DNA from 4 places in the Pallidibacillus thermolactis genome. Region 1 is predicted to be linked to each of the others. Evidence: riboswitches for the same ligand, from Rfam matches in the RefSeq annotation. Region 1 holds a riboswitch; each other region holds the start of a gene.
What was found. Region 1 has a riboswitch for S-adenosylmethionine ahead of OEV82_RS08805 (hypothetical protein). Riboswitches for the same ligand answer to the same signal wherever they lie in the genome.
Positions count from the first base shown of each region.

Region 2: it holds a riboswitch for S-adenosylmethionine, as region 1 does, so the genes downstream of both, OEV82_RS03195 (methionine ABC transporter ATP-binding protein) here and OEV82_RS08805 (hypothetical protein) in region 1, are expected to answer to the same signal.
Region 3: it holds a riboswitch for S-adenosylmethionine, as region 1 does, so the genes downstream of both, OEV82_RS04570 (LLM class flavin-dependent oxidoreductase) here and OEV82_RS08805 (hypothetical protein) in region 1, are expected to answer to the same signal.
Region 4: it holds a riboswitch for S-adenosylmethionine, as region 1 does, so the genes downstream of both, OEV82_RS00065 (Na+/H+ antiporter NhaC family protein) here and OEV82_RS08805 (hypothetical protein) in region 1, are expected to answer to the same signal.

Region 1 is NZ_JAOUSE010000024.1:2,923-8,337, forward strand. Features, by position in the region: gene OEV82_RS08780 (glutathione peroxidase) at 1-297, shown strand, start outside; gene OEV82_RS08785 (CHY zinc finger protein) at 545-877, opposite strand; gene OEV82_RS08790 (hypothetical protein) at 1,120-1,368, shown strand; gene OEV82_RS08795 (Fur-regulated basic protein FbpA) at 1,816-2,016, opposite strand; SAM riboswitch class I at 2,068-2,175, opposite strand; gene OEV82_RS08800 (YpzI family protein) at 2,244-2,384, opposite strand; gene OEV82_RS08805 (hypothetical protein) at 2,450-2,776, opposite strand; SAM riboswitch class I at 2,858-2,962, opposite strand; gene OEV82_RS08810 (hypothetical protein) at 3,113-3,697, shown strand; gene OEV82_RS08815 (hypothetical protein) at 3,722-3,868, shown strand; gene OEV82_RS08820 (superoxide dismutase) at 4,029-4,910, opposite strand; gene OEV82_RS08825 (SRPBCC family protein) at 4,974-5,411, opposite strand.
Region 2 is NZ_JAOUSE010000005.1:47,895-53,309, forward strand. Features, by position in the region: gene glpK (glycerol kinase GlpK) at 1-1,366, shown strand, start outside; SAM riboswitch class I at 1,565-1,667, shown strand; gene OEV82_RS03195 (methionine ABC transporter ATP-binding protein) at 1,830-2,861, shown strand; gene OEV82_RS03200 (methionine ABC transporter permease) at 2,851-3,501, shown strand; gene OEV82_RS03205 (MetQ/NlpA family ABC transporter substrate-binding protein) at 3,525-4,349, shown strand; gene OEV82_RS03210 (M20 family metallopeptidase) at 4,384-5,415, shown strand, end outside.
Region 3 is NZ_JAOUSE010000008.1:1,775-7,189, reverse strand. Features, by position in the region: gene OEV82_RS04585 (NAD(P)H-dependent oxidoreductase) at 145-753, opposite strand; gene OEV82_RS04580 (hypothetical protein) at 901-1,074, opposite strand; gene ssuE (NADPH-dependent FMN reductase) at 1,132-1,677, opposite strand; SAM riboswitch class I at 1,804-1,913, opposite strand; SAM riboswitch class I at 2,042-2,149, shown strand; gene OEV82_RS04570 (LLM class flavin-dependent oxidoreductase) at 2,228-3,277, shown strand; gene OEV82_RS04565 (ATP-grasp domain-containing protein) at 3,292-4,245, shown strand; gene OEV82_RS04560 (DinB family protein) at 4,384-4,845, shown strand; gene OEV82_RS04555 (C40 family peptidase) at 5,123-5,415, shown strand, end outside.
Region 4 is NZ_JAOUSE010000001.1:11,445-16,859, forward strand. Features, by position in the region: gene wrbA (NAD(P)H:quinone oxidoreductase) at 1-130, shown strand, start outside; gene OEV82_RS00065 (Na+/H+ antiporter NhaC family protein) at 186-1,472, opposite strand; SAM riboswitch class I at 1,578-1,684, opposite strand; gene OEV82_RS00070 (GNAT family N-acetyltransferase) at 2,168-2,611, opposite strand; tRNA gene OEV82_RS00075 (tRNA-Arg) at 3,167-3,240, shown strand; gene OEV82_RS00080 (tetratricopeptide repeat protein) at 3,386-4,378, shown strand; gene tig (trigger factor) at 4,647-5,415, shown strand, end outside.

The DNA of each region.
Region 1 (5,415 bases):
TGTAACCAATTTGGCAGTCAGGAACCTGGAACAGAAGATGAGATTGCTGCTTTTTGTGAAAGGAATTACGGGGTAACTTTTCCGATGTTTGCGAAAGTCGATGTTAATGGTGAAAATACTCATCCGTTATTCAAATATCTAAAAAGTCAGGCAAAAGGTGTTTTAGGTAGTGAAGCAATTAAGTGGAATTTTACGAAGTTTCTCGTTGATCGAAACGGACAGGTTGTTGGTCGTTTCGCATCAAATGTTTCGTCTTTGAAGCTAAAAGAAGAGATTGAAAAACTTTTAGTCGTTTAATGCACCGAGGGCTGTCCATAAAGGAAAACCGAGTAGATTTTCTGTTCCATTGGCGTCCGTGCACTCAGTGGCTAAGCCTCAGACTTCACAACGAGGACGCACATTGACGCATGTCTATAAGCTCGTGTGTTGGCACTTATGCTCCGCACAAATGGACAAAAGCTAAACAAGTAGGAAAGTTACCGCCTTTTTTCAAAATCTACTATTTTTGTCCTTATAGGACAGCACCTTTCATTTTTATTAAAAATTACATTGTTCGACTGTGACCGGTCATACCAAAGTAAATATGGTAGTGACTGGAACATTTCGGATTAAACAAAGCATGGCAATAAATACATTTATCATTGTTTAAGTATTCATTTATCGTCAGTTCTTTTTTACAGATGCCACAAAGGATGGCAAGTTCCTCATATTCTTCCTTTTTCCAAGATTGAATGGGGTGGTCCTCGCATTCCACATGACATTTATAACACGGATAATATTTATTGCAACACTTAAATTTAATAGAAATAATATCCTTCTTACTGTGATAGTGCTGACATCTTCCAGCTTTATCAATTGTATAACCGTAAATTTTCATTTCCTCATCCCCTTTTTCAACTTCGAAACATCATTAGACAAAAATGGAATTATTTCCATGGATTATATCATACTGATTGCAAGTTACAGAAAGTTTTTCAATTAAAATCCTATTTTCTTCTTAAATGTCCATGAATAGAGCCAGTTCATGCTTGTCACTGGAAAAAAATTCCTTTCTACCCCATGCTAGCCGTTCCATTATATTTGAAAATTTCATAGTTTATTACAAAGGAGGGAGGAATTATGTTTGAAATCTATGATGTTGCGATTATTCCATTAATTGCTGGGATTACAGAAATCTTTAAAAAGATTGGCTTACCAGCCAAGTACTCTCCAATTGTCGCTATTTTTTTAGGAATTATAATAACATTGGTTTATGTAGATGTGACACCGAAAGAAGGAGTTTTAGTCGGTATTATGCTCGGATTATCGGCCAGCGGATTTTATAGTGGAACGAAAAATTTGGTTGAGAAGCGATCGAAAATTGAATAAAACGAGCCTGAACAAGGTTGAACCCATCAACCGAGAATGATGGGTCTATTTTTTAAAATATTTCCAGCATTATCCGTAATGATATTATTCAGTTACTAATGAGTTGTGCACTGCTTCCTTCCATTTTTTTTCTTTTATTTTTATGTTAACCGAAATACATAATCTTGCAGTCAGATTTAACACTCACATTTGATTAGAATAGACAAAAGCTGAGTAAGCTAGCTGGTAAAATTATAATTGGGATTTTCATTCATTTAATCTAATGACAGGTAAAGGATCTATAAAGCGATTGCGTTATATTCAAATTGAAAATTTTCTATATTACTCAAAATTTTTACCGCTGTGTCAACATTATTTGGCTAAGGGGTAATGGCTTCGTCATTTATAAAAATAATCCAATCAAAAAGAGTCCTCGATACAATAATCAGGACTCCTTGTAACATTTGCTTATTTAACATGGATTGAATTTAGTTCACCGTGGGGATGCGATTCTTTGATGAGTTTTTTATATTCTTGTTCAAGTTCAAATAAAGATAATTCATATAAATGTCGACCGTCTTTTTTATAGATGTTATAAGCAATTAATTTATTAATTAATTTATTTTTTCTTTCTGCTATTGTTTTTCGATTTTGGTGTGTCAATTCCATCACTCCTTAAAAAACCTCTCCTTGAAAAATAAGAAGAGGTTCAATCACCTCAACTTATCTTTCAAGTGAAATACTTGTTGGATTTAGCACAGTGTTCATACACAGAACCTGTTGCTGAAGATTCATCGGGCCAATTCCCTCCACTTCTCTGGATAAGTTGATTTTCTTCGTTTTGGTTGTTTATATTATATGCCATTATTCCGATAAGTCAACTTGGAAATACACGCTTAACGTTTATTGTCATTTAATCTCCGTGCTTCTTCTGGACTTGACAATTTCGTTGCTCCATCATTTTCAAGGGATGGGTCCCTGTCTGAAGCTACATGACCACTTTTTCTAAGTTTCGTTTCCTGGCGATCTTTTGACATTTTCTGCACCTCCCACATATAACTTTTAACGAAATTCCACAGATTATACATTTCTTTCCATTTTTTTAAGAGATACAGTGGTCTATGTAGTTTCCTTTACCTTTTACAATTTGTAAACCTTCCTGTTGTAACACGCACCAAATTTTGTGATCTAAGGAGAAGGGAGAACGACTTTGATGCTGAGCAAGTTCTTGTTCTGAAATCGTTAATTCATAAGAAGTTTCCCCTTTTTGAACAATGAGTACGTAGTCTTTAAATTTTAGTAAAAGTACGTGATATGTTGGATCCCATTCTTGCAATTGTTTCTCGATAGTATCGGCAACTTTCATGAAAAACGTTTCTCCGGTCATGTTTTTCGACATATACCCTCTTATAAAACCACTTACATTCATTTCGTTTCACTCCTATATTTGTTTTGAAACGAACGAAAAAAAGCTCTTCATTGCAGGATGCAACAAAGAGCGTTCAGCCGTTCGTTATCATCCAAAGCAATGCTTTGCTGGTTGGAGCACCTTACCTGAAAGGGCAGGTTGCTGTGAAGTCATCGAGCCAGGTCTCTCATTCACTCTTGATAACCATATTCAGTTGGTTCTAGTTTATCATAAATTTTACTTTACGTAAAGGCGTTGAATGAAAATTTATAAAAATAAAAAAGCCTATCCAATTGTATAAATTGCAAAATATTAGCCAACCTATTCTTGAACAAATAGATAGGGTGAGGTTTCAGCATGCGAAAATTGAACTATTTTATAACTATTGCGTTGTTGATAGGGCTTGTTGGTTGTTCTGGAGAAGAAGTAGCCAATCATGACAAATTGATTCCGATGCATGTTCACTACATTCCGAAAAATGATAATCCAATTGAAATGAGTAATAAGGATAAGTTTTATGTTTCTAAACCGTTAGTAAGAGATTTGGAAAAACTAGATATAGTAGAAAAGGCCGAAGTGATCATTTTAAATCAAGAGGCTTATGTTGCTATTTGGACAGATATTAATCGTAGTAAAAATAACGATCAACAGGGTAAAACTGGGAGAGCTATAAAAGAAGGAGTTAATCGGGCATTACAGTTAAATGATGAAAAAGTAAAAAGAAGGGATACGGAACTAGATCCAATCAAAAAAAAATATGAAAAGTGGATTAAAAACGTTATTTTAAGCCAGGATCCATCTATTGAACGTGTTTATATATCTTTTCATCCAGAAGCTTACCGTCGGATGAAAGTATTTGCTGATACGCTAGTTAAAAATGGAAATAATGATAGCCTAAGTGGCGATTTTGAATTGATGACGAATAAATTTTTTGAAAAATAAATGAAAGGTTAAGGTGATCATATAATGAAAAAGAAAGCAAGGTTCCAAGAAGGTAGAGAGGTTACAAAAGATAATCAAATTTACGGTACACCAAACAGTAAGGCTAAGGATGGAACAGGTAACTCACCAAACGATGATGTAAAACAATACGATCCAAGGGATTTCAAATAGTGAAAAAATTTTTAGCTTAAAGATTTAAAAGTGGAAATGGGAACAAAGGATAAGAAAAGAGGGCGTCTTTTTGGACAACCCTAAAAGTACAAGTATTTAAAAGTAATCTCAATTAAACACTACTTTATACTTTTATCAAATATTTTTACAATCTATATTATTAATAAGGATGCCATTTAACGTTTTGAGCTTCATTAAACCGTTTATTTACTTCCGACCAATTCACGATATTCCACCAATTATCAATATATTTTTTTCGGTCGTTTTTATATTTTAAATAATAAGCATGTTCCCAAACATCAAGGACGAGTAGTGGAATTACATCCCATTGACTTAAATTTTGATGTTTTTCTGCTTGTAAAATTTCTAAACGTCTGGCCCGTGGTGACCATACAAGAATGGCCCAACCGCCACCTTCCACTTTATTAGCAGCTTCAGAAAAATGTTTTTTAAACTGATGAAAACTTCCGAAGGATTGATTAATCGCTTGCAATAAATTTCCTCGCGGTTGTCCGCCACCATTCGGGCTCATTATATGCCAAAAGATCGTATGCAAATAATGTCCTGCGCCATTAAACGCAGCCTCCCGTTCCCAGTGTTTAATGAGATCAAAATTGTTCGTTCGACGGGCTTTTTGCATCTCTATTTCCGCCTTATTTAAACCATCAACATAACTTTTATGATGTTTATCGTGATGTAACCTCATTGTTTCTTCGTCGATATAAGGTTCTAAAGCATTGTAAGCATAAGGTAGAGGCGGTAATCGATGCTCTCCAATCGGTACAATACTTTGATTGTTTATTTGCCGGGCCACTACATCCGGATCATCAACTGAAAATTGTGCTTGAAATTGATTGTAAAGCTTAAGTGCTTGTTCATATATTTCTTGCTCATTTAATTTTTTGTTTTCGTTAAGTTTTTTTCGAAACACGATGAATTGATGTTTCAAATCTTCAAGATCCCGTTCATCATGACTTGAGTTTTCGATCGCTTGTAAAGCTTCATCAGACCATGCCAAAAGCTTCACCAAATATTCCGACAAGAGTGTACCCTCCTTTAAAATTCGCCAATCAATGCAGAAAAGAAATCATTAAGACTAGAAGTTTTAATTTAATAAATTATGCACTGTTTCTTTAATAGCTGCTTCCGCTTTTTCTTTTCCTGAGTTTGAGATGACTGATTTAATAATTGAACTCATTGTCCCAGTTATCAAATAATCTAGACGTAAAAATCCTGATGTTTTTTCATTGTTAATTTTGCTTAACTCTAAATAGCCTCGACCTTTCATATTTTGATTATCGTTGGATACCTTAAATAGTACCTTTGATGGTTTTGTTAAATCCATAATTTTAAACTGTATATTCAATTGCTTTTTCGTAAAACCAAAATTAGAAAGAATAAACATGGAATATTGACTTGCGTTCACTTTTTGATGGGATTGATAACCAGGAACGGTGTGGGCCCATTGTTCAAAGGATAGAACTAAATTCCATAATGTTTCAATTGGATAATCAAATGTCATGGAATGGGTTAAAGTTTGCATAAAT
Region 2 (5,415 bases), on a different contig from region 1:
CTGGGTGGAGCATGATGCCAATGAGATATGGGGATCAGTTCTATCTGTTATTGCTACATGTTTAGCTGAGTCCAATATTAATCCTGAACAAATAGCAGGAATCGGTATTACGAATCAGCGGGAAACAACGGTTGTATGGGATAAAAATACGGGAATGCCTGTTTATCATGCGATTGTTTGGCAATCACGTCAAACAGAAGGAATTTGCCAAGACTTAAAAACGGCTGGTTATGAACAAACAATTAGAGACAAAACGGGATTATTAATCGATCCTTATTTCTCTGGAACGAAGGTAAAATGGATTTTAGACAATGTCGAAGGTGCAAGGGAGAAAGCGGAGAAAGGTGACTTGTTATTTGGTACTATTGACACTTGGTTAATTTGGAAATTCTCTGGTGGTAAAGTTCATGTAACCGATTATTCCAATGCATCACGCACATTAATGTATAATATTCATGAGCTTAAGTGGGACGATGAGCTTTTAGATATATTATCCGTTCCATCATCCATGCTTCCAGAAGTTCGACCATCCTCTGAAATTTATGGATATACAGTTGATTATCATTTTTTTGGACAAAATATTCCAATTGCGGGCGTTGCCGGTGACCAGCAAGCTGCCTTATTTGGTCAGGCATGTTTTCAACCTGGAATGGTAAAAAATACGTATGGAACAGGCTGCTTTATGTTAATGAATACAGGAGAAAAAGCAATCCAATCGGAACACGGTTTGTTAACCACGATTGCTTGGGGAATCGATGGTCGTGTTGAATATGCCTTAGAAGGAAGTATATTCGTTGCTGGGTCTGCCATTCAATGGTTGCGTGATGGATTACGTATGTTTAAACATGCTGGGGAAAGTGAAGAATACGCTACAAGTGTTGAATCAACGGAAGGTGTATATGTAGTCCCAGCTTTTGTAGGTTTAGGTACACCATATTGGGACAGTGAAGCTCGTGGAGCGATTTTCGGACTAACAAGAGGAACGACAAAAGAGCATTTTATTCGTGCAACCCTTGAATCATTAGCGTACCAAACAAAAGATGTATTAAATGTCATGGAGAAAGACGCAAAAATTCCTGTTAAGTCTTTACGGGTTGATGGTGGAGCAGTCGCTAATAACTTTTTAATGCAATTCCAAAGCGATATCTTGAATGTTGCGGTAGAAAGACCTTATGTAAAAGAAACTACTGCCCTCGGTGCAGCATATTTAGCAGGATTAGCTGTAGGTTATTGGGAAAATCAAGACGAAATTGCGAGACAATGGAATCAAGAAAAAGATTTCCAACCAAGTATGACGGAAGAAGTTCGTAACGAGCTTTACAAAGGTTGGAAAAAGGCCGTTAATGCAACAATGGCGTATAAATGATAAAGTTATTTAGTTTATAGTTGAGAAGGAAAGGATGGGTCCCATATAAAGTCTCTTTTGGGCCCACTTTTTTATATATTTATATCGCAACTAAAAAAATAAAAATTTAGCATTGACTTTTGATTGTTGAAATAATATATTATTAATTAATTTATTAAATAATTAGATTTTTAAAGTAATAGATAATTAAATAAAATCTTCTTATCAAGAGAGGTGGAGGGACTGGCCCAATGAAACCTCGGCAACGGGCATTTTTGTACCGTGCCAAATCCTGCAAGGTTTTTACCTTGGAAGATAGGAAGAGGTCTTATAATTATGATGCATTTAAACCTCTTCTTATTTCAGAAGAGGTTTTTTTAATTTAAAAAACATCAGTATTTGTACAACGTTTCCCATAACGAAATAGAGAAATCGATTAGTAAAAAATTTAGAACTTATTCATTTGTATAAAGGAGGATTATCCGTGATTGAGTTCATTAATCTTGAGAAGGAATATAAAAGTAAGGATAAGACAGTTCATGCTTTAAAAAATATTAATCTTAAAATTAACAAAGGAGAAATATTTGGAATTGTTGGGTATAGTGGTGCAGGGAAAAGCTCCCTACTCCGATGTGTAAATTATCTTGAGCCTCCTACATCTGGTCAAGTAATTGTAGATGGACAGGACTTAACTCAATTAACTGAAAAACAAATTAGAGAAGTAAAACGAAACATAGGTATGGTTTTTCAACATTTTAATTTGTTAAATTCAAAGACAGTTTATGCTAATGTAGCAATGCCACTTATTCTAGCTAAAAAACCGAAAGAAAGAATACGTGAAAGGGTTATTGAGTTACTGGAGTTTGTTGGTTTAGCAGATAATCTTAATGATTATCCTGATCAATTGTCAGGTGGACAAAAGCAACGTGTCGGTATTGCAAGAGCTTTAGCTACACAACCATCTATTTTACTCTGTGATGAAGCCACATCAGCACTGGATCCTCAGACAACAAGTTCCATTCTTCAATTATTGAAAAAAATTAATGAAGAATACAAAATTACGATCTTAATGATCACCCATGAAATGTCAGTTGTAAGTGAAATATGTGACCGAGTCGCAGTGATGGAATCAGGAAAGATCATAGAAGTAGGTACTGTATTTGAAGTATTTTCAAAACCAAAGACAGAAACTGCAAGGAAATTTGTAAGTACAGTAATGAATGATCAATTTCCTCCATCAATCAAAGAAATTTTAAAAGAGGGAAATCGTTCGAAAAGTATTTACCAAATCCGTTTCTTTGGTCAGCAAACAGAAAGCCCCCTTATTTCACAAGTGGCCAAAAAATTCAATGTCGATATAACGATCTTGTTTGGTAATGTTACAGAATTACAAGGGCAATCTTTTGGTAACTTGATCATTGAATTTATTGGTGATGATATAGAGATTCAACGAGCTATCAATTATTTGAATCATCAGCAAATACATCTAAAGGAAGTGACAAGTCATGCTAGTTAATGGAGAGCAAATTATTGAGGCATTAGTTGAGACGATACAAATGGTTAGTCTATCTTTATTATTCTCTGTTTTACTAGGATTGCCTCTAGGGATTTTCCTTTTTGTTACACGTAAAGGTCAAATATTAGAGAATATCCCAATATTTACTGTGCTTAATGGAATTATTAATATTTTTCGTTCGATCCCATTCATTATTTTATTGGTCGCTATCATACCGCTTACTAGATTAATCGTGGGTACTTCTATTGGTACTTCTGCAGCAATTGTTCCACTTGTCTTTTATGCTGGTCCTTACATTGCAAGATTAGTTGAAAGTTCACTTTTAGAAATAGACCCGGGGGTACTTGAAGCTGCAAAAGCGATGGGAGCAACTCCATTACAGACTATATTTCGATTTCTACTTCCAGAAGCACTAAGTTCATTAGTCGTAAATATAACAATTGCTACTATTGGTTTGATTGGAGCTTCCGCAATGGCAGGTACAGTTGGCGGAGGTGGAATTGGTGATTTGGCAATTACCTATGGTTATCAACGGTTTGACACTGTCACAATGGTGATAACAGTTCTCATTTTAATTATTATGGTGCAAGGAATTCAATCCTTAGGAAACATATTGTCAAGAAAAATTAGAAGAAGATAATGACAGAATTGGAGGAAACATATATGAAAAAAATACTAGTTGGTATATTCATTTTATTCATTGTTTTATTTACAGTTGCTTGCTCATCCGATGATGAGACGAAAAAAGTAAAAGTAGGAATTAGTGGGACTGACACGAGACAATGGGATTATGTAGCTGAAAAGGCAGCTAAAGAAGGAATTGAAATTGAAATTGTATCATTTAATGATTATGTTCAGCCTAATACTGCCCTTGCTGAAGGGGAATTAGACGCGAATGCTTTTCAAACCATTGCTTATTTCAACCAATTTATTGATGAACATAATTTAGATTTAGTACCAATTGCAACAACAGTTCTTGCTCCTATGGGACTTTATTCAGAAAAATATGAAGATGTAAAAGATATACCTGAAAATAGTACGATTGCGATTCCAAATGATGTATCAAATGGGGGAAGGGCGTTACTATTGTTAGAAGAAGCTGGGCTCATCAAATTAAGAGATGGGTATGATGGTAATTTAACAAATCTTGAGACCGATATTGTTGATAATCCTTTAAACTTAAAACTTGAACAAATGGTCGCTGCACAAACACCAAGGGTACTTCCAGATGTTGCTGCCTCTATCATCAATAATGGAATTGCCATTGATGCTGGATTTAACCCTGTTAAGGATTCCATTTATCTTGAAAGTGAAACAGCAATTAACTATTTAAATATTATTGCTGTACGTGCGGAAGATAAAGATAATCCAACTTTAAAAAGAATTGCAGAGTTATTCCAAGAAGAAGACACCGCTACATTTATTAAAAAAGAATACGATGGAGCATTAATTCCAACTTTTGTTCCGTTAGATAAAATAGGATGGTAAAAATCTATTACAGAGAAACAATGAAATAAAAGGGGTGGTCTCAGTGAAAGCAGTAAAAACAAGTTTAGTAGAAAAAATAAAAGAAAATATTGAAAAAAATAAAGAGCTTTATATTTCTACAAGCCATAAAATCCATAAAAACCCAGAAATTGGAAACCAAGAATTTTTTGCATCTAGTTTATTAACGGAATTACTAGAAAATGAAGGTTTCTCAGTCACAAAGGGAGTAGCAGGACACGATACAGCTTTTATTGCAAAGAAAACATCAAATAAAGCAGGTCCTACTATAGCATTTTTAGCAGAATATGATGCCTTACCTGGTCTTGGTCATGCTTGTGGTCATAATATTATAGGGACGATGAGTACAGCAGCTGCAATTGCATTAAGTAAAGTTCTTGAAGAAGTAGGTGGGGAGGCAATTGTATTAGGAACGCCTGCAGAAGAAGGTGGACCGAATGGTAGTGCGAAGGGAAGTTTTGTAAAGCATGGATTAGTCGAAGGGATCGATGCGGCATTGATGATTCATCCGAGTGGTAAAACTAGTTTAACGTCGCCATCTCTTGCAGTTGATCCTCTTGACTTTGAATTTTTTGGGAAATCTAGTCACGCTGCATCTGCACCACATGAAGGGATAAATGCACTTGATGCAGTTATTCAATTGTTTAATGGAATTAATGCACTTAGACAACATGTAACAGATGATGTCCGTATTCATGGAATCATAACCCATGGCGGTGATGCACCAAATATTATACCTGAATATGCAAAAGCTCGATTTTTTATACGAGCTTCCACAAGAAATCGTTTGAATGGAGTAACAAAACGTGTTAAAGCCATTGCAGAAGCTGCGGCATTGGCAACTGGTGCGAAAGTAAAAATTACAGCTTTTCAAAATGAAGTTGATAATTTGTTATTAAATGATCGCTTTAATAGAGTTTTTCAAGAAGTTATTGAAGAACTTGGGGAGACGGTTCATGATCTAAAACAAGGTATAGGTTCGACTGATGCAGGTAATATTAGTCAAGTTGTTCCGACCATTCACCCATATATAAAGATTGGGCCAGAT
Region 3 (5,415 bases), on a different contig from region 1:
TTCCATAAACATTTACACTTTAGAGTTTGTGACACATAGATATAGCAATTACAACAAAATTGGTTATTTATAGGGGGAACCAGATTCAAAAAGATGAATCTGGTTTTCCTTTTGAATGAAAGAAAGGATGGAACGATCATCAATTTAATTTATTGGTTTTCTTGACTTTGAAAGAAAAGTTTCGTGTCCTTTCAATTTAACATCGTTCATGTATATTACATTACTAGAACGTGAGGGGAGTATACTTGTAAAATGGGATAATTGCTTCTTGATAATTTGAGATGTTTCTCGATCGATAATCGGATTCTCTTTAAATTTATCTATATGATTATTTAATATATATGCACCTTTCATACATAATCCTTTTAAGTTTGCCAAGAGCGGTTTAAAACTATATTCTAATATGAAATGATAATCGAGGCTTTCGCCAGTCATAATGGGTAGGACCGGTTTTTGTTCAAAGATGTTAGGTGGTAATAAGTCAATATAGGCTTTTAATACGCCGGAAAAGGATCCTTGTAAAACAGGTGAGCCAATAATAATTCCATGCGAGCTGTGTATAGACTGTTTCATTTGTTGGATAAGCGGATTTTGAGAATCAGTGTTGAAAAGTGTTTCTGGGGGAATATCTTTTACAGAAATATGTTTAACCGAAAAACCTTCTTCAATTAGTAAAAGTCCTAAATATTTAAGAACTTGTTCAGTTTCCGATATTTCATTTGGATTTCCTGAAATAATGACAACATCACTCAAATGATTCACCCTTTCATGAATGAAATTAAATTGGTATAACGTGTGACGTTACTTATTTTGCCCCCCTTTTTTCATGCTGAAAAAAGAGGGACATTTCATGAAGTATCAACAGGCTTTGTCTTCTCTCTCACTTCCTTTTAAAATTTTTTAGCAAACGTCCAAAAATTCTTCTGCAAACTCATATCGTTCATTGTGACGATTTTCCCATTTAATTCCATTAATCTTGTACTTTTTTAATTGAGGTGAAGATATTCCAACCAACTCTTCCCTTTGTGAATAGTCTAACGTACTTATTTTGCAAGCAAGGATACGAATGTTCATGATAGTTGCATGCCAAGATATTCATCGCGAATCCAAAATTGTCGTCTTCAGTCTCTTTTAAACGGTTAAATGAACCGTTTGTAAGTCGATTAAACTTTTAAAATAGTACAGTTGCTTTTTTGTTCTTTGCAAAATCTCTTCATCAACGATCGGTTTTTCCCTATATTTATCAATTTGATCGTCTTGAATAAAGATTCCTTTAAGGTTCATCCCTTTTAACGATGCAATTAACGGTTTTAAGCTATATTCTAATGCTAAAAGATGATTAGAACTTCCTCCTGTCATAAGTGGTAATACAGGTTTATGTTGAAATACATCTTGTGGAAATAAGTCGATTAAAGATTTAAATACACCGGCGTAAGCACCTTTATAAACAGGTGTTCCAACAATAAGCCCCTTCGCTTGTTGAACAGATTGTACAATGTTTTGAATGACCGGGCTAAGGTAATTGGCGGTCATGAGGTCCTCAGAAGGGACATCTTTTACAGAAAAATGTGTAACAGACATATTTTCCTTTAACAGTAATGATCCTAAATACTTTAATACTTGCTCAGATCTAGATGTTTCAGTCGGACTCCCCGAAATAATGACGACGTCACTCAATACTTTCACCTCATTTATTTAAAATAAGTTTTTTGTTTTTGGGAAATAAGAGTTGATTGTAAATTATATAAAAAAACCCCTTTTCTTAAAGAGAAAAGAGGATGATTGAAATACGATTCGAATCATTTCTTATCTCCCAAGAAAAACTTCTTGCTGGATTTAGCACCTTTCTGAATGAAATTCAGAGGTTGCTGAAGCGTCATCAGGCCAGTTCCCTCGACTTCTCTTGATAAGAAAATTATTAAATTTGTAAACTATTGTATAACTAAAAAACAGATTAGTCAAGTAGGAATTATTGGGATTATTTTGTTGACATTTCAAAAAATTTATTTTATTATAACAAACAATTAAGTAAATAGTGTTATTCTTATCGAGAGAGGTGGAGGGACATGGCCCAGTGAAGCCTCAGCAACAGGTTCTTTTTTAGAATACTGTGCTAAATCCATCAAGCGATTCGCTTGAAAGATAAGAAGAGATATGAAGTTTATCGAACTCTTTTCTTATCGGAAAAGAGTTTTATTTTTGAATACGATAGAAAGAAGGGATACAGGTGAGGTATGGATTCTGGTTACCAGTATTTGGAGGTTGGCTAAGAAACGTAGAAGATGAAAACATGCCAACAACATTTGAATATGCAAAGGAAGTGATCCAGTCTGCAGAAAATTGGGGCTATGAAGCGACTTTGATTCTTGAATTATATTTAAATGATATAAAAGGAGTCAAAAAAGATACATTAGAAGGATGGTCTCTCGCTGCAGCATTAGCAGCTGTAACAGAAAAAATTGAAATTATCCAAGCGGTACGCCCGATTTATCATAATCCAGCTGTGACTGCGAAACAGGCTGCAACAATTGATCATATTAGCCAAGGGCGTTTTACATTAAATGTCGTATCCGGTTGGTGGGAGGAAGAAGCGAAACAATACGGCGGGGACTTTACATCCCACGATGAACGGTATGAACGAACAAGTGAATTTGTTGAAATTTTAAAAGGATTATGGACCGAAGAAACTTTTTCTTATCAAGGGAAGTATTACAAAATAGAAAATACTCATCTGTTTCCGAAACCAGTGCAAAAACCGACAATAAAACTGTATGCTGGTGGTGAAAGCGATAAAGGAAAGGAAGTCATTTCCAATTATTGTGATGCTTATGTTATGCATGGTGGTACAGTTGATGAAGTGAAAGTAAAAATTGAAGATATGAAACAGCGAAGAGCAAAGGCTGGAAAACAACCTTTGGCAACCTTTGGAATGGCAGCATATGTGATTTGTCGTGATACAGAAAATGAAGCATACGCTGAGTTAGAACGTATTACAAATGTAAAAGATCTAAGTGGTTATGCAGGCTTTAAGGACTTTACGACAAAATCAGAACTTGAACAAAAGTTACAACTTCAAGATTATTCTGTTTCGAATCGTGGGTTGCGTCCGAATCTTGTCGGTACACCTGAGCAAATAGCAAAAAGAATTTTAGAATATGAAAAAGCCGGTGTAAACTTACTCTTATTGCAGTGTTCACCTCAATTAGAAGAGATGGAACGATTTGCAAAACGAGTAATGCCAAAGGTAGAAGAACTACGTGGAGCATTAACAAAATAAAAGGGGATTTGAATATGACAAAAATTTATGTAATACATGAAAATCATGAATGGACAGCCCATTTGTTTAAACGACTGGAAGAATTAAATTTACCTTATGAAGATTGGCACTTAGGAGACGGTATGGTTGATTTAACAAAAACACCACCTGAAGGGATCTTTTACAACCGCATGAGTGCATCAAGTCATACAAGAGGACATCGTTATTCACCTGAGCTTGCCCATGCTGTACTTGCTTGGTTGGAACATAATGGGAGGAAAGTGATCAATGGTAGTCGTGCGTTACAATTAGAAGTAAGTAAAGTGCGTCAATACTTAGAACTTGAAAAATATGGCATTAAAACTCCAAAAACATTGGTTGCTGTCGGTAAAAAACAAATAATTGAAGCTGCAAAGGCTTTTGAAGGAAAAAAATTTATTACAAAACATAACCGAGCAGGTAAAGGTTTAGGTGTTCAATTGTTCCATTCGTTCGATGCTTTAAAAGCATATGTAGAAAGTGATCAATTTGAAAATTCAGTTGATGGAATAACTCTTATTCAACAATATATTGAGTCACCAGAAAAATTTATTACGCGTTGTGAGTTTGTCAATGGAAAATTCTTATATGCGGTTCGGGTGGATACTTCCGATGGATTTGAACTATGTCCGGCTGATGCTTGTCGAATTGATGATTTGTTTTGTCCAGTCGGGGAAGAAACTACGGTTCGCCCAATGTTTGAAATTCAAGAAGATTTTCATGATCCGATTATCGAAAAATATGAACAAGTATTAAAAGCGAATGACATTCAAGTTGCCGGAATCGAATTTATTAAGGATAAGGAAGGGAATATTTACACATACGATATAAATACGAATACGAACTATAACAGCGATGCAGAAGCAAGAAGTGGCAAATTCGGAATGTTAGCAGTTGCGAAATTTTTAGGAGAAGAACTTGCAAAATTAGACAATGAGGCTTTCGTGTAGGTTTTATTTGGCTTACGATTTAAGATAGAGGCTGGTAGGGCGCCTCTTTTATTCTTAATAATAAACCAGCCCTTTAAATCGCTATACTTTTCATTCTTCTTTGATTCCTCTATACTAGAACTGTAGGAGGAATGAAGCATGGAAATGTTAAAACAGTTTAATTTGGCAAGATCATCACTTCTTTCATATATAGAAGAATTAGATGAGGAAATTGTTGATAAACAATCGAAATATTTCGAGCAAACGATTCGTTGGCATATAGGTAATACTTTATTCATGTTCGAAAAGTTTTTATTTGTTTCGCGAGATATGCAAATATTACCGACAGATTATGCAGAGCTGTTTAGTGCAGATATTAGCGTATCCGATTGGAAAATAAAGCCACCAACTTTATATCAATTAGTTGAAAACTTAGTTCATCAACAACAAAGAATTAATGAGTTTAGTGAGCTGTTTTGGAAAACGGATGTGAAATTTAAGGTTCCAAATGGATCAGTCGAAACACATGGCGATTTGTTAATCATGTTAGCTCATCGAGAAGCAGAGACGCTTGGGAAAATAAAAATAATGAAACAAGTTCTGGAAAAGGAAGATCACTAAAAAGAGAAAGGGATTTATTCATTCACTTTACTTTGTGAAAGAATAGATCCCTTTTTGTGTTTTGTAGAGATCTATTAAAAAAGTGGATTGGTTACTATTTACATGAAGTTTTTGAAACTTGACAGGAAAAGTTTTCCAAACTATGATAAAAGAGGTCTGTAAAAAAAATAGGTAATTTGAAACATAAATGTAACATAATGGTAATTCGTTCGACAAAATTGATTTGTAGAATAGTAGTCAGAAATGTCAAAAGATAGGGAAAAAGGTGAGATCTTAAATGAAAAAGTCAATTGCTGTTCTAAGTGCTACGATTCTTTTAGGAACAGGTTTATATACTGCAACACCGACTTTTGCAGAAAGGCCTGCGGAGATTCAACAAAAAATAGATGAAAATCGCAATAAGCAAGCTAAAGTGGAAGAGCAAATCGCCAAAATTGAAAATGCAATTAAAGAAAATGAAAAAATAATTGCAAAAACGGAAAAAGATATAAAGTTAACGCAAGATGTAATCGACCAGTTAAATGCTGACAAAAAGCATCTTCAAAAGAAGATGGAAGAGCGCAAAGAATT
Region 4 (5,415 bases), on a different contig from region 1:
CAACCCTTATGGGACAAGTGTAACCGTAGATCAAAATGGAAAAATGATCGGAGATGTAGAAGCCGCGGTCAAACATCAGGCCAAACGTACAGTGACCGTTGCAGAATGGGTCAAGAAGGGGAAACAATAATAAAAAAAGAGGCTAATCGATCTTGTCGATTAGCCTTTTTGCTATATTGATTGGACTAATTGAATGACTTCTTTTTTCTTGGATATCCAACAAGAATAGCACAAATACCGCTAATTCCAATAAGGATTGGATAGAAAGCGTATTGTAGGATGCTGACTGGCGATATTCCGGCAATGCTTGCTGCAACAAGTAATTGGGCGCCATATGGAAGCAGGCCTTGAATGGAACAGGAAAAAATGTCTAATAGGCTTGCTGTTTTCCTTGGTTCTATGCCATATTGTTCGGCAATCTTTTTTGCCAGTGGACCGGTAATTAAAATCGCAATCGTATTATTTGCCGTTGATAAATCGGTTACGCCAACAAGACCGGCAATACTAAATTCGACACCCTTTTTCGACTTAATTTTTCTTGTGGCCAGTTGAAGGAGAAAGTCGATGCCTCCATTAAATTTAATAACTTCCACCATTCCAGCAATTAGTATTGCGAGGAAGGCCATTTCATACATTCCTGCCATTCCTTCGCCAATCGTTTCTATAAGATTCATGATATGGTAACTACCATCTGCTAGGCCAACAGCTCCAGCGAGAACAATCCCTAATGCTAAAACTAAGAAAACATTGATTCCAATTAACGCTAAAACAATAACTAAAATATAAGGAACAATTTTGATCCAACTATAGCTTAAATGTTCCACTTGTGCGGTTTCACCTAGTGTAATCCATCCCAAAATTATACTCGTGACAATAGCTGCCGGCAGCACGATCCAAAAATTGACCTTAAATTTATCTTTCATTTCGGCACCCTGTGATCGTACAGCAGTTATTGTTGTATCTGAAATAAAGGATAAATTATCGCCAAACATGGCCCCGCCAATAATCGCTCCCATCACTAAAGCTACAGCAAAATCGGTTTGCTCACTTATCCCAACTCCAATGGGCGCCAGTGCAACAATCGTACCTACCGATGTTCCCATGGATAAAGAGATAAAACAAGCAATGATGAACAAGCCTACAATCAACAAGTTTTGCGGAACAAACGATAAAGCTAGGTTAACAGCAGAGTCTACGGCTCCCATGCCTTTTGCTACCGATGAAAAGGCTCCGGCCAATAGAAAAATGACCACCATCAACATGACATTTGAATTTCCTGCTCCTTGGCAAAAAATTTCTACCTTTTTTGCAAAAGGTTCTTTTCGATTCATTGCTATGGCCACAGCGCTTGAAATGGCGATGGCTACAATAACAGGGAAAATGTAAAAATCACCTGTAATAACCCCAGCACCAATAAATAAAACTAAAAACACAACAAATGGGATTAACGCCCAAGGATTTCCTTTTTTCATCGTACAACCTCCACAATTCAAATGGGGCACTTCGCCCATAATTACAAAAAGACCTCTTCTTGAAACAACAAGAAGAGGCCTTATATTTGTATCTATAAAACACCCTTCTTATCTTTCAAGTACAACTTGCTGGATTTGGCACAGCAACTTAGTTCCTAAGTTCCGCTGCCGAGATTTCATAGGGCCAGTCCCTCCATCTCTCTTGATAAGAAGAAAAAACTTTATTTTTTTATCACAATAAATAATAGATTACATGATTTTTATTTCTTTATCAATAATCGATGAATGGAAATTTTTTCTTTTGATGTCGAAGGTTGTTTATAAAGCTTGTAAATCATATGAAAAATGCAATGATTACTTTCTGGAAATCATAATACAGCTCCACAAAAGCGTTGATCTGTATTAGGTTAACATCACTTATTGATTCGATCTTCCTCACTTAAACCACTTACTTTGAAAACCTTCTGTTTGTTATCATATTTAGCAAGGAAGTTAAGATTTCGAGCGCTTTACAGATTTAGGAAATCTAGCCATGAATAATGTTTCAATAAAGCACCTTTTAATACATGTCGGAATTGGAAAGGTAGGCATAAAAAAAGTACCGTTCGCCATGATTCAAATCCACCTAAATAAAAATGTAACCTACAAAAGCAATATAGGTTACATTTTTATAATGACAGAAAGGTTCCTGAGCGTTATAACGGCTTTTTAAAAACATAACTAACTTTATCGTAGTTCATTTTCTTTTCATAAAAGCGATGGGCGTCTGCTCGTTGTAATCCTGATGAAAGAGCGACGGTGTCATAGCCATTTTCCTTTGACCAATGGTGTACATAATTTAAAAGTATTTTCCCATATCCTTTTGAACGACTGTTTGCATCGGTAACTAAATCACATACCCATATGAATCTTCCATAATATAAAGTAATCATTGGCATAAAACCTGTTACGGCTACCATTTTTTCGTTATCATATAAGGCTACTAGTCTATAATTCTCCTTTTCTGTTGCTTCTTGAACTAAAGTTAAATATTCCTCCTCACTTAAATGGGTCCGTAATTGTTTCATTATTGGATAGGCTTTTTTCCAATCTTGCTCGCTTGTAAGCTCTTGAATATCAATCGATTTTTCATTTGTCATTTCCTTTCATCCCCTTCTTTTTGACTTACACACCATTATAATTGAATCAGAACGAAATTTAATATAAATTTATAATTTTTTAAAAATATTAATAGAAATGCTAGTACAAAAGGAAAAAGGTTGGAAAATCCACCTTTCACCTTTGGATTGTTCCACATAGTCCCATATTGTTCGAAAAGGAAATATGTGTTAAAATAAAAACGTCCAATTTGATAAATAAATGTATAATTGTATACCATGTCCCGGTAGCTCAGCTGGATAGAGCACGCTCGAGTAAGCATCTTCGAATCAACAACAGCGTACCAATCGAACGGCATCTTGAATAAGCTTACTGAGATTGGGACGACCCAAAAAATATTGGATTAGAGTAGTAAAACAAATGAATAATTGTAATACCATGTCCCGGTAGCTCAGCTGGATAGAGCACGCTCGAGTAAGCATCTTCGAATCAACATCAGCGTACCAATCGAACGGCATCTTGAATAAGCTTACTGAGATTGGGACGACCAAAAAATTGAATTAGAGTAGTGAATAAATGTATAATTGTAATACCATGTCCCGGTAGCTCAGCTGGATAGAGCGACAGCCTCCTAAGCTGTAGGTCATGAGTTCGAATCTCGTCCGGGACGCTAGAACCCCCCTTATCCTTGTATAAGGGGCTTTTTATTTTGTTGAGTGGGGTAGATCCAACGGCGTGAATCCCAAATTCTTTTGAATTTCCACGATATCCATGTTAAACTGTCCAAAGAAAATATAGCAAAGCGTGGGATTTTTATGGAAAAAGATCCGAAAGCAAATGATAACGTCATTCCTTTTCCCCAATTAGAACTACGTTTACTTAATAAAGGACGACTTTGCCTTGAAGAAGGTAATGTGAAAGAAGCCATCGAATATTTAGAAGAAGCGAAACGGATCGATGACGAAAACCCTGAAATTTTATTTACTTTAACAATCGCTTATGTGCAACAAGGGAATTTTTCGAATGCCAAACTGATTTTAGAAGAAATGATGCGTTTTGGCATCGGGGACTACTTTGAAGTTGTCGAACTCTATGTCACTGTACTTTTTCAATTACATGAGTATAAAAAAATCAACACATTGTTAACAATGCTATTAGATGAAGAGCAAATCCCAGAACATAAACTTGATCAATATAGAGAACTACTGCAGTTAAGTCAAAAATTAGCGGATGAACAGAAGAAAAAAACGAATCGAGATCCAAAAGAGCTATTTAAAGGTGATTTTCAAAAGGTACTTCAAAATATTTTGGAGCTTGATTTAGAAGATGTTCACACATTTATCCATGAAATCGAAAGTTTTCTACGAGATGATTCAAAGGATGCCTTTGTTAAAACAATGATCATCAACGCATTAAAGGAAAAGGGATTTGAACGGAAAATACAAGTTCGGAAATTTAATAAATCGATCACATTAAATCCGTCTTCTTACTTTTCTGTTCAAGATGTACCGTTTTCCCGTGAAGTTAAACAGTATATTGAAAAAGCACTTCGTGATGATAATCCAAGTTTATTGGAAAATGCACTGACTTTATGTGAAAATTTCTTTTTTGCAATTTATCCGCTTGAAAAGGAAATGACCAACCCACTTCAATGGGCAATCGCAATTCTTGCTATAACAGCCTCTTATTTTGACCAAAATTTGGAAGAAATGGCGTTTATCAAGACGAATGCTGCGCATATTTCTGAAGCGGAAGTTGAAGAAGCGAAAGCCTTTGTGTTGCATGTTGAAGAACACTTTATGAAATAATCTGTAACTAGAATATAATGAAAAAATAATGTATGTTATAAATGTTTGGATATAGGATTTTCACTTAGATGTGTTGAAACATCTTAAACCTATGATATAATGATAGGGTTAGAATTTCTGTTCTTTTTTACATGCCTTGTGACCATTTTTTATGTACGATAGTTCTGTTTACTATTTTTTTGGACTTATTCTTACATATCGTCGCACAAGGTGTCATTACAAGAACAATATATAATATTGATAAATAGATGTTGGAGGGAAAACAGGTATGTCTGCAAAATTTGAAAAACTAGAAGGCAACCAAGGGAAATTAACTGTCGAAGTTGATGCAGAGACATTTAACAAAGCCCTTGATCAAGCTTTCAAAAAAGTAGTAAAACAAGTAAATGTTCCAGGATTCCGAAAAGGGAGAGTTCCACGTCCAATTTTCGAACAACGTTTTGGTGTTGAAGCATTATACCAAGATGCTTTAGACATCGTTTTACCTGAAGCATATACAAAAGCTGTTGAAGAAACTTCCATCGAACCAGTTTCACAACCTGAAATTGATATTGAACAAATTGGTAAAAATGAAGCTTTAATCTTTACAGCTGAAGTAACACTTAAACCTGAAGTGAAACTTGGCGAATATAAAGGTTTAGAAGTTGAAAAAGTAGACACAGAAGTAACAGATGAAGACGTTGAAAATGAACTTAAAGAACTTCAAAAACGTCATGCAGAATTAGTTGTTAAAGAAGATGAAGCAGCAGCTGAAGGCGATACAGTTGTAATCGACTTTGAAGGTTTCGTTGATGGCGAAGCGTTCGAAGGTGGAAAAGCTGAAAACCACTCCCTTGAATTAGGCTCTGGTTCATTCATTCCTGGATTTGAAGAACAACTAATTGGTGTTAAAGCTGGTGAAGAAAAAGAAGTTAACGTAACGTTCCCAGAAGAATACCATGCTGAAGAATTAGCTGGCAAAGATGCTGTTTTCAAAGTAAAAGTTCATGAAGTAAAAAGTTTAGAATTACCTGAACTTGATGACGAATTCGCAGTAG